DNA from 2 places in the Microbulbifer sp. ALW1 genome. Region 2 is predicted to be linked to the other one. Evidence: predicted binding sites of a transcription regulator. Region 2 holds the regulator's gene; the other holds the start of a gene.
The links. The regulator LexA, encoded in region 2, represses DNA repair genes until DNA is damaged. The targets are predictions, from matches to a motif close to ACTGTNTNTANANACAGT.

Region 1: GRX76_RS02060 (VRR-NUC domain-containing protein) is a predicted target of LexA. The motif match lies at 10,290-10,307, and genes of this name have one in related genera.

The regions. Positions count from the first base shown of each region.
Region 1 covers NZ_CP047569.1:513,583-525,287, reverse strand. Annotated here, with positions in the region: gene GRX76_RS02095 (SDR family NAD(P)-dependent oxidoreductase) at 1-742, shown strand, start outside; gene GRX76_RS02090 (carbon-nitrogen hydrolase family protein) at 781-1,632, opposite strand; gene GRX76_RS02085 (DUF885 family protein) at 1,868-3,646, shown strand; gene GRX76_RS02080 (pirin family protein) at 3,817-4,515, shown strand; gene GRX76_RS02075 (sulfite exporter TauE/SafE family protein) at 4,518-5,258, shown strand; gene GRX76_RS02070 (CLCA_X family protein) at 5,285-6,064, opposite strand; gene GRX76_RS02065 (ATP-dependent DNA helicase) at 6,077-8,530, opposite strand; gene GRX76_RS02060 (VRR-NUC domain-containing protein) at 8,569-10,233, opposite strand; gene GRX76_RS02055 (VWA domain-containing protein) at 10,437-11,705, shown strand, end outside.
Region 2 covers NZ_CP047569.1:3,242,055-3,253,759, forward strand. Annotated here, with positions in the region: gene mfd (transcription-repair coupling factor) at 1-1,745, shown strand, start outside; gene GRX76_RS13480 (CsiV family protein) at 1,787-2,884, shown strand; gene GRX76_RS13485 (DUF819 domain-containing protein) at 3,022-4,257, shown strand; gene GRX76_RS13490 (cold-shock protein) at 4,501-4,716, opposite strand; gene GRX76_RS13495 (mechanosensitive ion channel family protein) at 5,021-6,157, opposite strand; gene nagZ (beta-N-acetylhexosaminidase) at 6,209-7,222, opposite strand; gene GRX76_RS13505 (TetR/AcrR family transcriptional regulator) at 7,299-7,937, opposite strand; gene GRX76_RS13510 (DUF6763 family protein) at 8,336-8,668, shown strand; gene GRX76_RS13515 (TIGR00730 family Rossman fold protein) at 8,688-9,329, opposite strand; gene lexA (transcriptional repressor LexA) at 9,511-10,119, shown strand; gene GRX76_RS13525 (hypothetical protein) at 10,284-10,541, opposite strand; gene GRX76_RS13530 (DUF6586 family protein) at 10,622-11,140, opposite strand; gene topA (type I DNA topoisomerase) at 11,156-11,705, opposite strand, start outside.

The sequences.
Region 1 (11,705 bases), 2.0 Mb from region 2:
GATTGGCCGAGCCATAGCCATAGCGCTGTTGCAGGAAGGCGCTCGGGTGATCATTAACGGCCGCTCCGGTAGCGACGCTGTTGCAGAAGATTTAAAGCGTTTCGGCGATGTGCTGGCGATCGATGGTGACCTCGCCGACGTTGAGGATTCCGCCCGTATCTGCAGGGAAATCGATGGCTGCGGCACGCTGTCGGTACTGATCAACAACATGGGGATATTCAATCCCAAACCGTTCGCAGAAATTAGCGACGACGAGTGGCGCCATTTTTTGGACGTCAATGTCATGAGCACCGTGCGCCTCTGCCGCCACTACTTTCCGAAAATGCTGGAGCAGGACTTCGCGCGCATTATTAATATATCCAGCGAGGCGGGAATACGCGGACTGGAGAGCATGGTGCACTATTCGGTCACCAAAGGCGCGCAGCTGGTCCTGGGGCGTGGTCTGGCAAACCTGACCCGAGGCAGCGGCAAAAATATAACGGTGAACTGCGTGCTGCCAGGCCCCACTCTTACCGATGGCGTCAGTACCTGGCTGAAAGAAAGCGCCCAGGTTCAGGGAAAAAGTGAGGACGAATTCGTACGTGACTTTTTCAAGGAAACCGAACCGGATTCACTGCTACAGCGATTTATCAAACCGGAAGAAATTGGCTCGGTGGTTGCCTTTATCGCTTCACCTCTGAGCGCCGCGATCAACGGCGCGAGTATCAAGGCTGAAGGCGGTTTGATTAAAAACATTGCCTGAGCGCTTTATCATTTTATCGCTTGTCAGCTAGGGGCCCGTTACAGCCGCCGCATGGACAGCAGCGGCATATTGCGCCGGACCTTTTCCAGCTTCTCAGCGCTCAGGGTTGCGGTGATTACCGCTTCCCCCTCACCGGCTTCGGCCAGCACATCACCCCAGGGGTCGATAATGACCGAGTGTCCCCAGGTGCGCCTCTTCGCCGAGTGCTGTCCGCCCTGATTTGCCGCAATCACATAGCAGCCGTTTTCAATTGCGCGGGCTTTCAGCAGTGTCAGCCAGTGCGCCTGCCCGGTAGTGTGGGTGAAGGCCGCCGGTACCACTAATATCTCCGCACCGGCCGCGGCCAGCTGTCGGTACAGCTCGGGGAAGCGCAGATCAAAACAGATGCTCAGGCCCAGCTGCCCCCAGGGAGTGGTTGTGACACAGGGCGTCTCGCCGGGCTCGATACTGCGGGACTCGCGATAGCTGCCCGCGGCATCTTCGACTTCTACATCGAACAGGTGCATCTTGTCATACCGCGCTCGCAGGGTGCCGCTGTCATCGTACAGCAGGCACGCGGAGCGGCTGCGCTTGCCCTCTGTGGGGCTGCCATCCGCGCGTTCCAGCAGCGGGATGGCACCAGAAAGAATCCATAGCCCCAATTCCCGCGCCCACTGCTGAAGGGCATATTGAATGGGCGCTACTGTGGCACTGGTATCGCCACTTTGTGCAAAGGGTTCGGCTGCGGAAAAACTCCCGCTATCGGACAGGTGCGCGAAATTTTCTGGCAACAGTATGAGTTGCGCACCGCGCTCGGCGGCCTCCCTCAACAAGGCGTATGCCCGCTCCAGATTCTGCGGCACCGAGTCACCACTGACCATCTGGATAGCGCCAACACAAAGATCTTTCATTCACAGCTCCCCCGAGTTCGAAGTGGCGCCCGCAGGGGCTGGTTCATGCGCGATTTTAGAACGGCCGATTTTGCGACAGAAGCACCAGGTTGCCCGCTAGCTTGCCATAGGATAATACCGCCATCGTGGTAAGGTGTAGGACTCGTGACGCTGAAAATCGGACGTCATCGGATTCAACAACCACCTAGTATCCTCTGTATTTTCTGCACCCCACCCGAAGCTGGAGACCTGCTCAATGGCAATGAGGCCTATCCGTTTTCTGTTATCCATCTTAATCACAAGCTGGCTTATGGTGCCGGCGGTACAGGCTGCCACGGCCGCAGAGCAACTGCAGGCGGTCATCGATGATCACTGGCAATACAGTCTGCGGGAAGACCCGATTACCGCCAGCCGCATGGGGGAGCAGGGCTATGCCGACCGGCTGCCCGGTGTCTCCGAGAAAGACCGCGCGCGCCGCCTGCGGGCGGAGCAGCAATTTGTCGACCGGCTCAATGCGATCGATGGCAAGCAGCTGAATGAATCCCAACGGGTCAACAAAGACCTGCTTACCTGGGTGCTCAAAAATTCCATCGAGGCCAATGAGCAGTACCTGGACCGCATTCCGGTCAATACCTTCTACAGTTTCTGGAGTTCGGCACTGGATGCCAGCAGCGGCCTCAATATGCCCAAGGTGTCCGATTACGAGGATTACATCGAGCGCATCCAGGATTTCGGCCGCTACTTTGACGAGAACCTGGTCAATATGCGCGCGGGGGTAAAAGACGGTTTTGTGCTGCCAAAAATCGTTGTCGAGGGGATCGCACCCACCCTGCGTGCCCAGGTTTATGACGACCCGATAAAAAGCAGTCTCTACGAGCCGTTCAAAAATTTGCCGGATAATTTTTCCGATGCCGACAAGGTCCGTCTGCAACAGGCCGGTGCCGCCGCCATTAAGGAGCAGGCGATTCCCGCATTCGATCGCGTAGCAACCTTCCTTGAAGGCGACTATATGAACGCCGCTAGCGAGTCGCTCGCCGCGGAAGATCTGCCCGGCGGCAAGGAATACTACCGGCACGCGATCAAAACCTATGTCACCATGGATATGGATCCGGCGGAAATTCACCAGATTGGCCTCGCGGAAGTAAAGCGTATTCGCGGTGAAATGGATGCGTTGATTGCGCAGCTGAAAAAAGAAGGAAAATTCGACGGTAATTTCGCGGAGTTCACCGAGTTCCTGCGTACCGACCCCCAGTTTTACGCGCAGACCCCGCGGGAACTGCTGAAAGAAGCCTCTTATATCGCAAAACGCATCGACTACCGGCTGCCGGAATTTTTCGGCAAGTTGCCGCGTCTCCCCTACGGCGTGGTGCCGGTACCGGACGAAATCGCCCCCAATTACACCACCGCCTCATACAACCCGGCGGCCATCGGCGGTACGCGCGGTGGCGCCTACTGGGTAAATACCCACGCCCTCGACCAGCGCCCGCTGTACGAACTGGTGGCACTCACACTGCATGAAGCAGTACCGGGCCATCACCTGCAGGGTGCCCTGTCCCAGGAACTGGAGAACGTACCCGACTTCCGCCGTAACCTGTACCTGAGTGCGTATGGTGAGGGCTGGGCCCTGTACACCGAGCGACTCGGTGTGGAAATGGGGGTGTATGAAAATGCCTACCAGCAGTTCGGTCGCCTGAGTTATGAAATGTGGCGCGCTGCGCGCCTAGTGATCGATACCGGTATCCACTCCCAGGGCTGGACCCGCCAGCAGGCACTGGCTTTCCTCGCCGACAACACCTCACTCTCGCAAGCGAATGTGCGCGCCGAGGTCGACCGCTATATCTCCTGGCCGGGGCAGGCGCTGTCGTACAAGATGGGTGAGATCAAGATTCGCGAACTGCGCGCGAAAGCGGAGAAAGCGCTGGGAGACCAGTTTGATCTGCGCGCCTTTCACGATGCGGTGCTTGCCAACGGCGCCCTGCCGATGGAAATGCTGGAAGTACAGATGAATCGCTTTATCGCCCAATCCAAACAATAATTATCAGCGGCCCCGGCATTAATTGTCGGGGCCGGATAGCCTTGTTTTTATCAACATTCCCCGCTGATTAGCCACCCTTAAATCGAACGATTTATCCAAATTAATTCGATTTTTTCACCTGAACAGCTCTCCTATAGTGGTTTCATCCAATCCACAGTGAGGGCGGCAAGATGCTATACCTACGGCGTGCCGACGAACGCGGCAAAGCAAACTTCGGCTGGCTCGATTCCCGCCACAGCTTTTCCTTTGGCAGTTACTACGACCCGAAGCACATGGGCATTTCCGTCCTGCGGGTCATCAATGACGATACGGTCGCACCGGGTGCGGGGTTCGATACCCACGGCCATCGGGATATGGAAATTATTTCCTATGTGCTCGAGGGCGCGATCGAGCACAAGGACAGCATGGGCAACCGCTTTGTGGTGCCTGCGGGTGAGGTACAGCGTATGACCGCGGGTACCGGTGTCACCCATTCGGAGTTCAACCACTCCCAGAGCGAAGCGCTGAAATTCCTGCAGATCTGGATTATTCCCAACCAGCGGGATCTGGCCCCGGGCTATGAACAGAAGGCGATTGTGCAAAGCGGGTCGCTGACGCCGCTGGTGACCCCGGATGGCAAAGACGGGTCGCTCACCGTGCACCAGAACGCCAGCATCCACCGCCTGCAATTGAAGGCCGGGGAAACCCTGAGCCTGAACCCGGAGAGGGGCGTCGGTTATCTGCACCTGATCGAGGGCGGCGTTGCCGTAAACGATGGCCAGCTCAGCGCGGGTGATGGCCTGGGCGTGATGGAAGAATCACTGGGTCTGACCGCGGCAGAGAGTGGTGTCACCGCGCTCTGGTTCGACCTGCCGCGGGGCGCTGAATAAGTATGGAAGTGATCAGCAGCAGCCCCCTGTTCTGGGGGCTTGCTGTACTGGGCGTGGTCCTCACCGGCATCTCCAAGTCGGGCTTTGCCGGTGGCGCGGGGGTGGTTGCGGTGCCGCTGCTGGCGCTGGTACTGCCGGTGGAAACCGCGGTGGCGCTGATGCTGCCGGTCCTGCTGATTATGGATGTGCGCACCATCGCGTATTACTGGCGGCACCGGGATGCACTGGAGTTGAAAAAACTGCTGCCCGCGGCGGTGCTGGGTATCGCCATCGGCGGCTGGCTGCTGGCCTGGGTATCGCCCTTCGCACTGACCCTGTCGCTGGGGCTGCTGAGCCTGCTGTTCGCCTTCTGGCAAAGGCTGGCACCGCTGGCCGCGCGGCTGCCCGGTAGCGCCTGGCTGTGGGGTACCACCTCTGGCGTGACCAGTACCCTGATTCATGCCGGCGGCCCGCCGCTCAATATGTACCTGATCGGGCGCGGCCTGCCCAAACTGTCGTGGCTGGCCACGGCAGGAGTGGTGTTCGGGGTGATGAACCTGATCAAGCTGGTGCCCTACACCCTGGCGGGTTTGTGGAGCCGGGAATTACTGCTAACCGCGCTGGTGCTGTCACCCGTGGCCTACCTGGGTGTCTACCTCGGCTATCGCCTGCAGCACTATCTGGATGAAAAGACCTTTCTGCTCACCTGTCGCTGGCTGCTGGCTTTTTCCGGTGTGGCCCTGCTGATCAAGGCGCTGGCGTAGTCCGGGGAACCGTTGCCTGCTTATTCTCACCCTGGCTGCGCGTGCAGCGCGCGCCCCAATAACAAGAAATACTCGCGGAAAGCCGCGTTGATCCGAGTCCGGTGTTCGCCACCGGGATAGAGCCCCAGCTTTGCCTCCTCCGTGGCCTTGGTGCCGGCCACCAGAAAATTGTTGGAGATGCTGGAGTCCTGTACAAACGCCTCGAAGGCGCGCGCGCACATTTCCGCGGGGTCGGCGTAGTAGATACAGCCATTGGCCTTGTCCGCGGCTTTGGACGCGCGAAACATGTCGCTGGGGTTATCGCCGCTTTCGTCCAGCATTATTGCGCGGAAGCAGGCAAACAGGCGGTCGTTAATGGGGTGGGGCACCGGGGTGGCATCGCGCAGCCAGGCTTTAGACGCGAACATGTTGCCCGACACATCGCTGAAGGCCTTGTCGGCGAGATAGTGGTCCAGGGCGTGAAACCATTCGTGGGCGATGGCGCCGGGGCCGGCGTTCTTGGCCAGGGCGAAGGTACGCGAGCCCGGCTCGTAATGGGCGGAAATGCCCGGGCGGCCGCCGGTGCCGTACTGGAAGGCGAGGGTGCCGCGCAGGGAGACCAGCAGCTCCGGCCCCTGCAGTATCGCCATCAGGTCGGCCAATGCATCGTAAAACAGGCCCGCCGCGCGCGCTTTTTCTGCTTCGGTCACCCAACGTCCGATCGCAATGGAACGGAAATCGAAGCGCTTGCGCACATCATTGAAGGTGATGTCCTGCTTGGAGCGCTGATGCGGGCTGCGGCGGTAGAATTCGCGATTTAATACCATGGCTGCTGTCGATTATCTGTGCCAGAAGCGGTCGAGGGCGGTGGAGAGGGTGTCGCCATTGTCGCAGGTCTGGGAATGCCAGTGCTGTGGATAAAGCGCGCGATAAAACGGATCGGCAAAGCGGTAGTCTGCCAGAATCACCACGCCCCGGTCTGTCTCGGTGCGGATCACGCGCCCGGCAGTTTGCAGCACCCGGGTCAGGCCCGGGTAGCGGTAGGCAATATCGAAGCCGTTCTCGCCCCGCCTGTCCCAGGCCGCGCGCAGCAGCTCCTGCTCCTCGTTGACCTGTGGCAGACCCACACCCACCACAATGGTGCCCACCAGCTGTTCCCCCACGTAATCCACCCCTTCGCCGAAGATGCCGCCCATAATCGCAAACCCCAGGCTGCGGCGGCCATCCTGAAAGTGCTGCAGAAAAGCACTGCGCTGCTGGTCGCTACTGCCGGACGTCTGCTGCACCAGCGGAATCTCCGGAAACAGCGTGGCAAAGCGCTCGGCCACCTGCTGCAAAAAACGGTAGGAGGGAAAGAACACCAGGTAATTACCCGGCCGGCTGTGGAAAGTCCGCGCGATCATGTCCACCAGTGCGTCGCTGGCCTGATCGCGCGCGCGGTAGCGGGTGTCCACAAATGGGCACAGAAACAGCCCCAGTTGCCCGGCATCAAATGGAGAGGGCAGCGACAGGTAGGGGGAGTCCGCCTGCAGCCCCAGTTGTTGGTAGGTATAACCTGGCGGGCGCAGGGTGGCGGAAAAGGCGATGACCCCGTGGAACTGTTTATAGGCCTGTTGCAGGTAATCGGCGGCATTCAGGCACAGCAGTTCAACTTCCTGTTCCCGCCAGGGGCTTTCGGGATTAGCCGACTTTTGCACGCGGGTGATACAGCGGTGCTGTTCCGCCGCCAGCTGTTCCACCGTCTGGTAGCGAAACACGGCCTTGAGCCAGTCGGCGATGGCCTCCGGTGGTGACTGCGACTGTTCCCATAACTGGCTGACTACCAGCAGTAATTTTTGTATTGCGACACTCACCGCCTGGGGCGCACCGTCGTCGAGGGAAGTTATCCACAGCCCGGATTTTTCCTCTTTGCGCGCTTGCGCGGCTCCCAGTCCAGAATCCTGTCCTGACTCCTGCAGATCAACCACCCATCGGTCCAGCGCGCGTACCAGTGACTGGATGGCGCGCTGCAAAGTGGGATGAGAGCCTTTACAGGCGGCTGCGGCACGGCGGCTGTCACTGCGGGTGAGCTTTGCACTGAACATGCCGCGTGCGCGGTCGCTGAGGTTGTGCGCCTCATCGATCAGCAGTGCGCGCTGCCGGTGCGTGTCCCGCAGGCTTTGCATCTGCACCAGCGGGTCGAAGACGTAGTTGAAGTCACACACCACCAGGTCCGTCCAGGGCAGCATCTGCAGTGACAGCTCGAACGGACAAAGCTGCAGGCGGTCCGCCACTTCGGCAATGACTTCCGGTGTCAGCAGTGGGCGGCCGAGCAGGGACAGGCGCGCTTCCGGCAGGCGGTCGAAGAAGCCGCGGGTGCGCGGGCAGATGCCCTCGTCGTCGCGACTGCAAAGCCCCAGGCTGCAGGCACAGGTTTTGTCGCGGGCCTGTAATTCCAGTATCGAAAGTGTCAGCCCCTGAGTGTGTAAACGGGCGGCAGTTTCCCGCACCACCTGGCGGCCGGAATTCTTCGCGGTGAGATACACCAGCTGGTCGAGGGGTGTTTCTCCCAGCGCCTTGATGGCCGGGAACAGGGTGCTTACGGTTTTACCGATACCGGTGGGGGCCTCGGCCACCAGCTCACCGCCATCGCGCAGGCAACGGTAAGCCGCCACCGCCAGGGTGCGCTGCCCTGTACGGTATTCAGCAAAGGGAAATTTCAGCGTGCGTGCAGAAGTGCGTACAAGCTGGCGATGGTTCTGCCAGCGCCGGTGCCATTGCAGGTACTTGGCGAGTGCACCCCTGGCAAAGCTTTCCAGCTCGCGCCAGCGGAATTCCCGGGACTCGGGGTAGGTCTTTTTTTCCTTGAGGTTATGCCACAGCATTTGCAGCGCAACGCAATCATCACCGTCGAATTGCTGCTGCAGTCCGTAACAGAAGCCGTAGACCTTCAGCTGCGCCCAGTGCAGGTCGCGGGCGGACTCCGCCAGTTTCTGTGGCGGCACGTAGGTGGTTTTTATTTCATCCAGCTGCACCGGGCGGTGCAGGTCCGGCTGGGGGTGCAGGATATCCACCCGGCCATTGAGCACCACCGTCTGGCCATCCTGCACAAGTTCTACCTGCAGACGGTATTCCGCTTCGCTGCCCTTGGGGCGTTTTTTCTGCAGTCGCTGGTGCGCGCGGATACCTTCCAGTGCCGTTGGCCCACCGGAAACCTCTCCCACCAGGTCGCCGCTGCGACAGGCAAAGGCCACCAGCTCACCCACAGAGACTTCCAGCACGGGCTGATCCCCCGCTGTTTCAATCTCGCTCACGGCTGCTTTTACACCGCTTAAGGCTGTTTTTACACCGCTCAAGGCTGCCATTCCACATGCAGCACCCGGTGGGGGATCTGGTGTTGGGCGAAGTAGGCCAGCCAACGCTGCTGGTTCTGCTGTAGGCGGTCACCGGGACCTTTCACCTCTACCAGCTCGTAGCCACCCTCCGCCGGGAACAGAATCAGATCGGGGAGGCCGTTGCGGTGGTGGGTGACATCGCTCAGCAGGCGCCGGAACAGCGCCCGCCAGTGATCCGGCGGGATGCGTTCCAGGGCTTGGGTCAGCAGAGGTTCCGACAGGGCGTCCCAGGCCACCAGCGGGTTGGCGATACCCTGCTTTTCGCGGAAGTGCCGCCATATGTGCTTGTGGAACTGGCCGCTGTCCAGCTCTGCCAGGCGCTGTTCGAAGGCGGCGCGGCGCTGTGGATAAAAATCGGCGGTGCGGAAATCGCTTGGCGCCACCTGAAACGGATTGAAGAAAGCCCCGGCTACCGGTGCAAATACGATGTCCCATACGGCGAGGCCGAGCACGCCGTTAAACAGGGTGTTTTCCACGTAAAAGCACTGGTCGTGAGAACCGGGCGGTGCAAGGTGGTTGGCCGCGAGTATTTCCACCCGCTCCTGGGCAGGTGCGAGCACCGCGGTTTCCGTCACCGCTTGGTGTCGTTTCGGTGCCGGCCAGGTTTCGGCGTCATCGGTCTTCTTCGCCGTGCGATGGCCGAAACTCAGGGCAAACTCGCTTTCAGCTTCATTGTGCGGGTTGGCGAGAATTTCTGAACATAGTGCCAGTGCGCTCGCGGTATCACCGCTGGTCACCGCGATCCGCGCGCGGCGTTCGCGCGCCGGCGGGCGGTTGCAGTGGCGGTACAGCTGGTCCGCGGCAGGCAATGCTTCCAGTCGCTCCAGCTGCCGCGCCAGGGTCAGGCGCAACCGATCCAGGCGCCGGTCCAGTGTGCTGTCGCCTTCGAACCCTGAGGGCAGCCGTGAGGCCAGCGCATGGATGGCGTCTGCATCGGCGGCCAGCGCGAAATCGGCCTCCACTGCGCAGTCGTAGTAGTGCAGGTGCTGTTCGATCTGCGCGCGACTCCGGAATGGCAGCTGTTCTCGCTCCAGCGGGTAGTTTTCATAGCGGAACAGGCCCAGGTCCCGCAGGACATAGTCCGTCAGGTCCTGGTTCAGGTTGCCGAAAAACAGCAATTTGAAGGTTTGGAAGTGCTCCGCCGCCTGTACCGCCAGCCACGGACCCTCGTTTTCGAGCGCGCGTAGCAGTAGTGCGCCATCCTGTTCGAGCAGCGCCTGCTCCAGGGCGGGGCGTTTCAGGGATTTCGGCAGCGGTGCCGGGCTGTGAGCGAGAAGCTCGCTCTTGGTGAACAGCGGCAGAAGCTCTTCTATCGGCAGGGACGGGTTGCGCTGCAACAGGCCGGCCGCAACCAGCGCGTCTGCAGCGGCAGGGAGATCACCGATTTCGGCATAGCCGAGTTTGCCCTGTCGGAACAGGGCGCCGGCAGAAGACGGCACACCCTTGCGTGACAGCAGGCGCACATACAGCCGCTGGCTGTCGGTCGCCAGTGCACAAAACTGGTTGTGGAAGCGCCGCTCGCCGTCCGATAACAGGTTTTCATAGCGCGCTATCACAAAGTCCAGTAGTGACTGGAAGTTGCTGAGGTAGTAATCCGGTGCCAGTTCGACGGGATCGGCCATGGGGAGGTACAAGTGCCTGGGGGTGTAATCCTGTGGGCACGTAGCGTGCGCCCGATGCTGTATGGTTATACAGGAAGGGCTGTGCGCAAACAAACCCGTGCGCGACCGCCGGGCCATGGAAACTGGCAAATACCGATCGGTGCTGTAAAACTCTTATCAGTGTCGAAAACAATAATGTATAGATAACGTATAGAAGGACCTATATGACTCGCTTCCCGATCCTACCTACTTTGCTGTGCGGCGCACTGGCGATGGTGCTGTCCGGCTGCTCCTCCTCCGATCCTGAAGAATCCTCCAGCGACGACAGCGCGACGCAATCGAAGGAATACACCATTCACGAGATTCAGGTCGAACCGGCGACCAGCGCCGATATCCTGCCGATGGAGCTGCTCCAGCGCCCGCAGCCGAGCGCCGAGCTCAAGAAGCGGAGCCCTGAAACCCGCGGGCTGGCGGCGTTTGCCGTGCAGCAACCGCAGCAACTCCAGCAACCGCAGCAAGAAAAATACCAGGAGCTGGAACCCCGCCAGGTAAAACTGGTGCGTGATGACCCGGTCTCCACCTTTGCTCTCGATGTAGACACTGGCGGTTACAGTAATGTGCGTCGTTTCCTCAACAACGGACAGCTGCCGCCGAAGGATGCGGTGCGTCTCGAAGAGCTGATCAATTACTTCAACTACGACTTTGCCGGCAGCGCTACCACTTCTGCGAGTGACGACGATTTTGCCGTGCACTTCGACCTGTCGCGTGCCCCCTGGGATGCGGAGCGCACGCTGTTTTCCATCGGCGTGAAGGCGCGGGAACTACCGATGGACGAGGTACCGCCGGTAAACCTGGTGTTCCTGATTGACACCTCCGGTTCCATGTCGCAGGCGAACAAACTGCCGCTGTTACAACAGGCCTACCGTCTGCTCGCCAAGCAGCTGCGCGCCGAGGATTCCGTGAGCATCGTCACCTATGCCGGCAGTGCCGGGCTGGTGCTGGAGCCCACCGCCGGTGACCAGAAAACCAAGATCCTGCAGGCGATCGACCGGCTTCAGGCCGGTGGCTCCACCAACGGCGCCGGCGGCATAGAGCTGGCTTATGCGGTCGCGCAGCAGGCGTTCAAGAAAGAAGGCGTCAACCGAATCTTGCTGGCCACCGATGGCGATTTCAATGTGGGCATCAGCGATGTGGAAACCCTCAAGCAGCGCATCGAGCGCGGGCGCAAAAGCGGTGTGCAGTTCAGCGCACTGGGTTTCGGTATGGGCAACTACCGCGAGGAAATCGTCGAGCAGCTGACCAATGTGGGCGACGGCAGCTACGCCTATATCGATACCATCTTCGAGGCCAATCGTGTGCTGGTGGAACAGCTCTCAGGAACACTGTTTACCATCGCCAAAGATGCCAAAGTGCAGGTGGAGTTCAATCCCGCGCGCGTCGTGGAATATCGCCTGCTCGGCTATGAGAACCGCCGCCTCAATCGCGAGGACTTT
Region 2 (11,705 bases):
CTGCCGAATTGCTGGACATTTACGCGCGCCGGGAAGCCCGGGTAGGCCACGCCTTTGCCGACCCGGGCATGGCTTACCGTGAATTCGCCAGTGGATTCCCCTTTGAAGAAACCCCGGATCAGCAGCTGGCGATTGAAGCGGTTGTTGGCGATATGCTGTCGAAAAAGCCCATGGATCGACTGGTGTGCGGCGATGTGGGCTTCGGCAAAACCGAAGTCGCCATGCGCGCAGCGTTCGTCGCTGCCCATGCAGGCAAGCAAGTGGCCATGCTGGTGCCCACCACCCTGCTCGCCCAGCAGCACTACCAGTCACTGCAGGATCGCTTTGCCGATTGGCCGCTCACGGTTGAAGTCATCTCCCGTTTCCGCAGCAGCAAGGAAGTCGATGCCATCAAAGAGCGTATCGCGGAAGGTAAAGTGGATATTCTCGTGGGCACCCACAAGTTGCTGCAGAGCGACCTCAAATTCAAAAACCTGGGCCTGCTGATCATCGACGAGGAGCACCGTTTCGGGGTTCGCCAGAAAGAAAAGCTGAAGAGCCTGCGCTCGGAAGTCGACATCCTGAACCTCACCGCCACGCCCATCCCGCGCACCCTGAACATGGCCATGGCCGGTATTCGCGACCTTTCTGTGATCGCCACGCCACCGGCGCGCCGGCTGTCGGTGAAAACCTTTGTGCGTGAACGCGATGAACCCCTGATCAAAGAAGCGATACTGCGGGAGATACTGCGCGGTGGTCAGGTGTACTTCCTGCACAATGAAGTCAAAAGCATCGAACGTGTCGCGCGCGAGCTACAGGAACTGGTGCCGGAAGCACGCATCGGCATCGGCCACGGCCAGATGCGCGAGCGCGAGCTGGAACAGGTAATGAGCGACTTCTACCACAAGCGCTTCAATGTGCTGGTGTGCACCACCATTATCGAAACCGGTATCGACATCCCCACCGCCAATACTATTTTGATTGAGCGCGCCGACAAATTCGGTCTCGCCCAGCTGCACCAGCTGCGTGGACGCGTTGGCCGCTCCCACCACCAGGCTTACGCCTACCTGCTGACGCCAAACAAACGGGCAATGACCAACGATGCGGTCAAACGCCTGGAGGCCATCAGTGAGGCCCAGGACCTGGGTGCCGGCTTCACCCTCGCCACCCACGACCTGGAAATTCGCGGCGCCGGCGAACTGCTGGGTGAAGAGCAAAGCGGGCAGATTCAGAGCGTCGGCTTCAACCTGTATATGGAAATGCTCGACCACGCCGTCAAAGCCATCCGCGAGGGGCGCACACCCAATATCGACGAGCCACTGGAATCGCCAGCAGTGGATGTCAATCTGCGCGTGCCTGCCCTGATCCCGGAGGACTATCTGCCGGATGTGCACAGCCGCCTGATCATGTACAAGCGCATCGCCAACGCCGAAGACAAGGACGCACTCAAGGAGCTGCAGGTAGAAATGATCGACCGCTTTGGCCTGCTGCCGGAGCCGCTGAAACACCTGTTCCGGATCACCGAAATCAAGCTCAACGCCAACCAGATGGGTATCCGCAAGCTGGAGGCTTCCGCCAGCCGTGGTCGCATCGAGTTTGCCGACAACGCCAAGGTAGACCCGCTGACACTGGTCAAACTGGTGCAGACCCGCCCCACCAGCTTCCAGCTGCAGGGCGCCAACCAGTTGAACTTCAGCCTGGATGAAGGCGGCCCGGAACAACGCCTGCAGCAGGTGACCGAAGTTCTGCAACAGCTGTCTCAATAGGGGCAGCTGGTTGCGGAACTGGGGTGCCAATCGGTGATAAGATGGACGAATTCCAAACTGGTGAATTAGCCGCCTCCCTCCCACACCTCAGAGCGGGTGCGGCGGACAACAACGACAACAGTGGTATCGAAATGATGACCAATTCAGCAATCAAGGTCACACAAAAAGTCCAGCAGCGGGGACTCAAGCAACTCGCAGGACTCCTGCTACTGACCCTGGCTACCGCCGGCGCAGAAGCCGCCAGCTATGCCGGCACTCAGTTCGAGATTGAGATGGTGGTATTTGCACGGGACAACGGGATGAACCAGTCCCGGGAAAACTGGCCGAGCGCGCCCCATCTCGCGTACGACGATCGCTGGGTGGATTTCGATACCCCTTCACGCTCCAACCCGATGTCACCGCAGTTGTTGCCAGCGCCCAACCAGTTGGACAACAAAGTCGCGGCACTGAAGCGCAGTGCAGGCTACCGGGTGCTCTTCCACAAAACCTGGAGACAGGTGCTGCAGCAAGAGCGCAACGCCCCCGCCGTGCTGATCAGTGGCGGCGCACCCAGTGATAACCACCATGAACTGGAAGGCAGTGTCACCCTCAGCGTGTCCCGCTACCTCCATCTCAGCACCGACCTGTGGCTGAGCGAATGGCTGCCGCAATCTGCTGAAATGCCAACGGCGGACAATTCCGGATTCGGTTATCAGCAGGCCGCCACAGCGGCAGCGACACAAGGCATTCGGGTTCCAACTCGCCCGAGAGCCGCCATCAGCGTGAATTCTTCCCTGGCCGGCGAAGAACCCCTGAGTCTGGGAGGCACCCAGTCAGCTTCAGAAAGTAATGGCTATGGCACTGCGAGCACCACTGACAACTACGCAAACGGCACAGACGCAGCGGTATTCCGCAGCGGCAACCGTTTTTCAGACACCCCGATCGGTGAATCGGTTGACCCCGCTGAACACGCACCCAGTGAAAAGCTGGCCGCACGGGTAGCAGTACTGCAGGAAGAGCGACGCCTGCGCAGTGGCGAACTGCATTATATCGATCACCCCAAGTTGGGTGTGCTGATCGAGGTACGGACGGTTGCGCAGCAGCAGGAACCCTCCAGCGATGACCTGCAGCAGGACGAAGAACCACTGGATCTCAATTAACGCAAAGCCCGGATAGAACCTCGAATAGAAACCAGAATAGAAACCCAGCGAACACGGCCCATCACGGGCCGTTTTCCGTTAGGGGTAAAACTCGGTTAACCTTGTGGCAAATCATAAAAATCAGGCCAACTCGCTATATGATCACTAACGACGCCATTATTCTCGGCATGCTCGCGGCCATTCTCGGCTTTGTTTTCTACACTGCCAGCAGCGAACAACGCTTTTGGAAACGTTTTTACCGTTTTGTCCCCGCCCTGCTCCTTTGTTATTTCCTGCCGTCGCTGCTCACCACCTTCCATATCATCGACGCCCACAACTCGAACCTCTACTTCGTCGCCTCCCGCTACCTGCTGCCCGCCAGCCTGGTACTGCTGACACTGAGCATCGACCTCAAAGGCATCATCAACCTCGGCCCCAAAGCCCTGATCCTGTTCCTGACCGGTACGCTCGGCATTGTGATTGGCGGCCCACTGGCGTTGCTGATCATGTCAGCCATTAACCCCGACATGCTGAATGGCAACGGACCGGATGCTATCTGGCGCGGCATGACAACCGTGGCTGGCAGCTGGATTGGTGGCGGTGCCAACCAGGCGGCGATGAAGGAGATTTTCGACGTGGGCGGCCAGGTGTTTTCCGCCATGGTGGCGGTAGACGTGATCATCGCCAACCTGTGGATGGCGGTTCTGCTGATCATGGCCGGCAATGCAAAGGAAATGGATGCCCGCCGCGGCGCTGACACCAGTGCCATTGATACATTGCGGGAGCGGGTCGAGCACATGCAGCGCAAACATGCGCGCATTCCGAGCCTGCAGGACCTGATGCTGATTGCCGCCGTCGGCTTCGGCATTACCGGCATCGCCCACGCCTGTGCCGACTTCCTGGCACCCTGGTTCCAGGCCAACGCGCCGCAACTGGCCCGCTTCAGCTTCACCAGCCAGTTCTTCTGGCTGATCATCATTGCCACTACCCTCGGTATCGCCATGGCATTTTCCCCGGCGAAAAAGCTGGAGGGAGCCGGAGCCTCCAAAGTGGGCTCCATCTTTATCTACTTTCTTGTCGCCACCATCGGCACCCACATGGACATTACCGCTCTCAAAGAAAGCCCGGAACTGTTTGTGCTGGGATTGATCTGGATGGCGATCCACGCCGGGCTGATGCTGCTGGTTGCGAAACTGATCAAGGCACCCACATTCTTTATGGCGGTAGGCAGCCAGGCCAACGTCGGCGGTGCGGCTTCCGCACCCGTGGTCGCCGCCGCCTTCCACCCTTCCCTTGCACCGGTTGGGGTTTTGCTGGCGGTGATGGGCTACGCCCTGGGCACCTACGCCGCCTGGTTCTGCGGACAACTGTTGCGCGTAGTGGGTGCCGGCTGATTCGTGCCGGGGGCGGTCTCTCACTGCGACGCCCCCGAATGACCAGTAACAAAAAAGCCCGCACCTTTCGGACTCTTACCGGAAGGTGCGGGCTTTTTCATGACCCTTGCGAAAAGGTCAGCAATATAAAACGCTGGTTAACGCACAAGCGCCAAAACCATTTTGACCGTTTTGCCGGGCAAAATTCATCGAAGTTTGAGCGCGCGTCTCACTAACAGGCTTACAGGTCTTACGACGATCAGCTTATTCGCAGGGAACGACGTCTTCCGCCAACAGGCCTTTATCACCCTGCTGCATTTCGAACTCTACGGACTGTCCCTCGTTGAGGGTTTTGTAACCATCACCGCGAATGCTGCGGTAGTGAACAAAAATATCTTCAGCACCCTCTGAGCAGGTGATAAATCCATAACCCCGGGCATTGTTAAACCACTTCACGGTACCCGTAACGCGATCACTCATTAAGCCAACCTCATTTATTGTTATTGCGTCTGCCTCGGTTGCGGGCAGAACGCCTACCCCATTTGCAGCGGCCGGAGTGTCGTATCTGCGTAACTTACGATCAAACGATCACTGCAGCCGTTACCTCGAAGTACTTCCCCATTGCAACCGGAGAAAGTCGTTACTGATTCTTAGATAAATCTGCGCCAGTGTCTAGGTTTCCACGTGAAATTAATGTTACTTCTCGGTAACAATGCGCAACAATTCACCAAATTTGGCCGAAAATCACCGAAAGCTTTGACATATCATGCTCTCGCGCAGCAAGTCACTTAGCTGTCACTCCAGCACCAAGTGTCATTCGGCTATCGTTGGCCAACGCAAGTTCCGGCAAGTCCGCAATATGCAGAGTGGATGTCGGGAAGGCACAAGAGGCGCCGCGACCCTCAACGATCTGCAGAATCTTCAACAGTACATCCTGCTTGATCTCGTGGTAGCGGATCCAGTCCGTCGTTTTGGTGAAGGTGTATATAAAGAAATCCAGAGAGGACGGCGCGAAAGAATTGAAGTTCACGATCAACGTCTGGTTAGTATCAATCTCCGGGTGCTGCTGAAGCATCGCCCTAACATCATCCACGATTGGCGCCATCAACAGGGCGTCGTCGTAGCGAATACCAATGGTTTCGTAGATGCGGCGGTTCAGCATGCGCGAGGGGTTTTCTACCGAGATCTGGGTAAACACGCCATTGGGAATATAGAGCGGGCGTTTGTCGAAGGTACGGATTCGCGTCAACCGCCAACCGATATCCTCTACGGTCCCCTCAATTTCCCTGTCTGGCGAACGCACCCAATCTCCCACTTTGAAAGGGCGATCGAGATAAATCATCAAGCCACCAAAAAAATTCGCCAGCAAGTCCTTGGCGGCAAAACCGATCGCCAAACCACCGATACCCCCCATGGCCAGCACGCCACTCACGCTGTAGCCGAGACGCTGCATAATGACCATCGCGGCGGTAATCATGATGGAGGCGCGAATCAGCTTGCCAATGGCACGCACAGTGGTTGTATCAATGGGTTTGCGTACAAATCGCGGGTCGGCAAGGTTCAGCTCAACCTCTTTGGCAAAGCGCAGTGCAAACCAGGTTATCACTACCACAAAGCCGATAGCCCTGGGCTTTCCAGCCAGCCAGGTCAATACCTCTGCATCCGTGGACGCTCCCGCGCGTGCAGCGGCGAGCGATAACCCAAGCAACCAGATCAGTATCGACGCTGGTGGGTTGATGGAATTGACCAGTGCATCATCCCAGGGATTGACGGTGCGCGCGGCGCGCTCGCGCAAACGACTAACGAACAGGCTCAATACCCAGGACGCCATCGCGGTAATCAGTACAACGATAAACACTTCGGCAATCCAGAAACGGTCATCCCCGACGAGAGAGCGCAAAAACGCTTTGGCTGACTCCACAAATTACTCCATTCACTGCTTTCTAATGATCGGTGGCGTTATTGTGCGCATTTACATCCAGGATGCCAGCCATTCCCGGGTTGAATGCCAGCGGGGAGACTGTTCCAGCGCTTCCCAACTGCGTATCTGCGGTTGGCCGCGCATCCGCTCCAGACGCGCGCTGGAGGCCGGGTCGGGCGTATAGCCCTCAAGCGCCGCCAGTACTTCGATCGCTCCCTCGCGATTGTTACAGACAACCCCCATATCGCAGCCCGCATGCATGGCAGCGCGAATACGCTCGGCATAGCCCCCTGCCGCACCCGCGCCCTCCATGGTCAGGTCATCACTGAAAATCACACCGTCAAATCCAAAGCGCTTGCGCAATACCTCCTGCAACCAGAAGCGTGAGAAGCCCACGGGATTCTCATCCACATTGGCAAAATGGATATGTGCCGGCATTACGGCGTCCAGCTCACCGGCGAGCATACACTCTTCGAATGGCTTGCAATCAGAAGCCAATACAGATTCCAGCGGGCGCTGGTCTACGGGTAATTCTTCATGGCTATCTTCGAGCACCTGGCCATGGCCGGGAAAATGCTTTCCGGTCGTTGCCATGCCCGCCTCGTGCATCCCCGCCATAAACGGCCGCGCCTTTTCTGCTAACATCAGCGGATCTTTGGCGAAACTGCGATCGCCGACGATTCGGCAAAAATCGTCATCCGCATCCAGCACCGGGGCAAAACTGAAATCCACACCCACGGCCAGCAGCTCGGCGGCCAGCAACCAGCCAACATCTTTCAGCTGGGTGGTATCCGCGTGGGCTGCCAGCGCCTGCATCGAAGGTATTCGGGTGAAGTTGTCGCGAAAGCGCTGCACTCGCCCACCCTCCTGGTCAACTGCGAGTAAAATTTCCGGGCGAACACCGCGAATATCGGCGATCAGCGCTTCCAGCTGCGGCCGATCGCGGTAATTACGTGCAAAAAATATCAGGCCACCCACCTGTGGATGCCGCAATAAATCCCGATCCTCTAGGGTAAGCTCGGTACCTTCGACATCAATCATTACCGGACCGATCTGAACAGACATGGTCTTCCTGCTCCTTTGATTAATTTGCACGCGCCAGGATTAATTTGTACGCGCCAGGCGCCACGGCTGTGCGCGGCTATTCCTTCGGCTCGGGCGCAGTCAACATGGCCGAAGCAGCGGGCGCCAGCCGGGCAAGGGTTTCTTCCAGACTGCTCTCTGCACCGAAATCCTCCCGAAGGATAGCTTCAATGGCGTCGAAGCTCGACAGAGAAAATATGGTGGCGCCCAGCATGAAATAAAGGCGCCAGTAGAAGGTCACCGGGTCGACCTGAGGTAAGGCATTGGCAAGCTGGCCCGCAAACCGCCGGTAGCTGGATCCATAGCGCGAAACGATAAACCGCCGCAGGTGGCCCTGGGACTGGGTATAAGCCAGCCCCAGTAAACGCATGAAGCGCTTGGGATCGCGCCCCTCTCTGGCGAGACCGGCCAGTGCGACCCGATACAGGCTCTGCAGGAGGTCATCCACCTGTAAACACTCGTCCTGAAGCTCTCGGCGGCTCAACTCCCGATCCAGATGCTCCGTAAAAGGCGTAAGGAAACGCTCAAATACGGCCTGGATTAACTCTTTTTTCGAACCAAAATGGTAGTTTACCGCGGCCAGATTCACCCCGGCGGTGCTGGTGATGGTGCGCAGCGAGGTTTCAGTAAAGCCGCGCTCGGCAAATAGTACCTCGGCGGCATCCAGGATTCGCTTGACGGTTTCCAGCTGACTCATACCAATTCAAACCAACAATTAAAACGCTTGTTTAAGGGCCTGAGACTAGCATAGTCGGCACCAATTGGAACATCCGTCTCCCCTGCCCCAAAAGCGGTTTAAGCAGCCGCGCGCTTCAATCCACCGAAATTTGCCCTGGCGATCACAAAGCACCCAGGGAATCCCGAAATCGCGACCTCCCGGATACCAAGCAGCCGGCACCGACACTAGATTGAATTTAAAGACTGAGGAAATTGCTCGAAACGGAACTTCGAAAGAGGCGCGGGATTTGCTGTAACAGCCGCTATTGATTCCTGAACCGGCCGCCGTGGTAGTGACGATGGCGATGGGGACGGGATTTCATAGTAGCGCGGCAACAAAGGGCCCCTAACGATTGATAACGACAGGAGGGCCGCGCCATGGCCAGAATTGCTCCGGAAATTGGCAGCTGGTTCGAAAACTTCCAATCTGGTGAATTGTTTGAAGTGGTGGCAGTAGACCACCCCTCTCGCACCATTGAAGTTCAATACATCGACGGCGCACTGGATGAAATTGACTTTCTCAGTTGGCCGCGACTACCGGTGATTGGTGCAGCACCTCCGGAAGATGCCAACGCCGGATATGGCAGCCTCGCGCGCGAAATGCAGGATGATGAGGATGCCGGATTCAAAAGTCCCTTATTTTCGCCCGCCCAAAGCGCCATCGACAAACTGGAAGGCGAATCTTTTCCCGGCACCGATGAAAGTATTTAACTGAGCGGTAGAGAGCCCATCAAATATCGCGCTCGCGAATATACTCCACGATGATCTCTGCCGCCTCCTCGACCGTGTCAACCAATTTGAACAGGTTCAGATCACCGGCATCAATGCATTCCCGGTCCAAAACCGTTTCCATCAGCCAGTCGATTAATCCCGCCCAGTAGCGCTTCCCTACCAGAACAATGGGAAAGCGTCGGACTTTTTGCGTCTGTACCAGCGTCAGCGCCTCAAACAGTTCATCCAGGGTTCCGTACCCGCCGGGCATGGCGATAAAGCCAACGGCATGTTTCACGAACATGAATTTCCGCACAAAGAAGTAGCGAAAGTGCAGACTGATATCGAGATAGGGATTCGGCGTCTGCTCAAATGGCAATTCAATATTCAGGCCGATTGAGGCACCAGCCTGGGTAAATGCACCGCGATTGCAGGCCTCCATAATCCCGGGGCCGCCGCCGGTAATAACCGGCACCCCTTCACTGGCAAGCAACTCGCCCAGGCGCACACCTTCCTGATACTCCACCGCATCTTCACGGAATCTTGCACTGCCGAAAACCGTCACCGCGCCCTTCAATGTAATCAGGCGCTCGATACCATCGACGAGTTCCGATTGAATTCGCAGCACGCGCCACGCTTCTGGCATTTTTGCGTCCAGCATATGCCTTCTCCTTATTGCCCGACTCCCCTCCTGGGGAACTGGATGCCCATACAACCTGAAAGCCGACAGGTACCCCAAGTCTAGCAGCTAGCCCACACACTCCCCCGGAAGATTGCGTGCAAGAGAAATCTGTATATAATCCCAGCAACTGTATAAAAATACAGACAACAGGAAAGTGCGCATGACAAACCTTACCGCTCGCCAGGCCCAGGTACTGGAACTGATCAAAACGTATCTGGACGATACCGGATACCCACCCACCAGAGCTGAGATTGCCCAGGAGCTCGGTTTCCGCTCTCCGAATGCGGCAGAGGAACACCTCAAAGCACTGGCGCGTAAAGGCGCAATTGAAATGGTCGCCGGCGCCTCACGCGGTATCCGGATTCCAGACCACCAGAGCGGCTTGCCCATTGTTGGCCGGGTCGCGGCAGGTAATCCGGTACTGGCGGAAGAAAATATTGAAGAGTATTGCGAGATCCCGGCGGAGTTTTTCCACCCACCGGCGGACTATCTGCTGCGGGTACACGGCATGAGCATGAAGAACGCCGGTATTTTTGATGGCGACCTGCTGGCCGTACAACGCACGGACAACATCCGCAATGGCCAGATAGTAGTGGCACGGATTGAAGATGAAGTGACCGTGAAGCGGTTCAAGCGACGCGGCAACCAGGCAACCATCCAGCTGTTGCCGGAGAATGATGACTTCGATGTTATTCAGGTGGATATGCGTGACAAGAATTTCGCCATTGAAGGTTTGGCGGTTGGTGTGATTCGTCAGAATCCCTTTTAAGGCATCGCTTTCGGCACCTTCCAGACATAAAAAAACAGGGCCTCAAGCCCTGTTTTTTTATGCGTCTTTCACGGCCTTTGATACACGATTCGCCCCGTATCTTTCCGTTACAGCCCGTTACAGCGGCCGAAATCACCGACGCTGCGGGGTACGTTCGAGCAAGCTCAGTGTACCGTGTGCTCGGTCACATCCACGTCTTCCTCGAAGGATTCCGGCTCCGCTTCCAGCTCGTTCACATCCTGCACCGCCTCAATTCCCGCCTCCAGCATAGCGCGGGCAATGGCAATCTTGTGCTCACGTAAAAACTCGAGGCTCTCCGCTGAGAAATGAATACGCACCAGCGGGTCTCCCTTGTGACCAGCGCGTCGCAGCGCCACATCACCATTGGACAACTCGATGATTTCGTAGGTCTCAGAAGACATTCACTTCTCCAGTTACAGCATGATTTTCCGCCATTGTAACACAGGGGGAAGTGATTAATCTGCGGCGCCCGCTGAAGGCGCTACCACTCTTCGCCTTGTACCCGCTGCCGCTGCACCAGCTCGGTAAGCCCCCGCAACCAGCGGTTGAGGCACTCGGGGTCCACCGCGACCGGCATATCTTCCAGTTGCCGCACCGGAATCAGTGTTTGTACGCCCGCCCCTCCGTCAGGCCCCTGCCCGGCGCTAGCCGGAAGCTTCCAGAGCCCACTCCAAGCAGCTGCCAGCGGGTAAAACCAGCTATCCGGGTTTTCCGCCAAGCTCACCAGCTCGCCGACGTCCGCACTGAATTTGCCCCGGGCCGTCAGCAGGCTCTGCAGCGCCGCTGCGGATTCCGGCACAACACCAGTGCCCAGACCCAGCTGGTGGGACTGCTCGCCGAGAAAAGCACGATATGCCCGCCACAGTTGCAATAACGCCCCTTCCTGCAAAGCAGCTTGCAGGAAGGGGTTTTCGGTATTGCCCTGCTCATCCAGCGACTGGAGCAGAATCTGGCATTTGCGCAGGGCCGAGGCCACTGTGCCGGTATAGGGGTTACTCAAGTACAGGCCTACCCTTTAGGAATTTTCTTTAGGGGATTTCTTGGCGGCCGCTTTTTTGGCCGGCGCCTTTTTAGCCGCAGCTTTCTTGGCTGGTGCCTTTTTTGCAGCCGCCTTTTTCGCGGGTGCTTTCTTTGCAGCAGCCTTCTTCGCTGGGGCTTCTACTTCCCATTTCCCATTGTTGTAGAAGGCCTTCCAGCCCGTCGCTTTACCCTCTTCCTCACTCTGAACGTACTGTTCCTGGGTCTTGCGACTGAAACGGACCACCGTATCCCGCCCCTCGTTGTCTTCCGTGGGCGCGGAAAACAGGAAGCTGTACTTGGGATCTATCTCATCTTTGTGGGGCAGCAACTCCTTCACCAGAGGCGCGCGCGTCTCCCGGTTTTTCGGGAACTGGCTCGCTGCCAGGAAGAGGCCGGAAGCGCCATCCCGAAGGATGTAGGTATCCTCGACTTTTTCGCAGGCGAGCTCTGGCATGGGCACCGGGTCCATTTTTGGGGGCGCCGGTTGTCCGCTTTTCAACAATTTGCGGGTGTTTTTGCAGCTTTCATTGGTACAGCCAAAATAT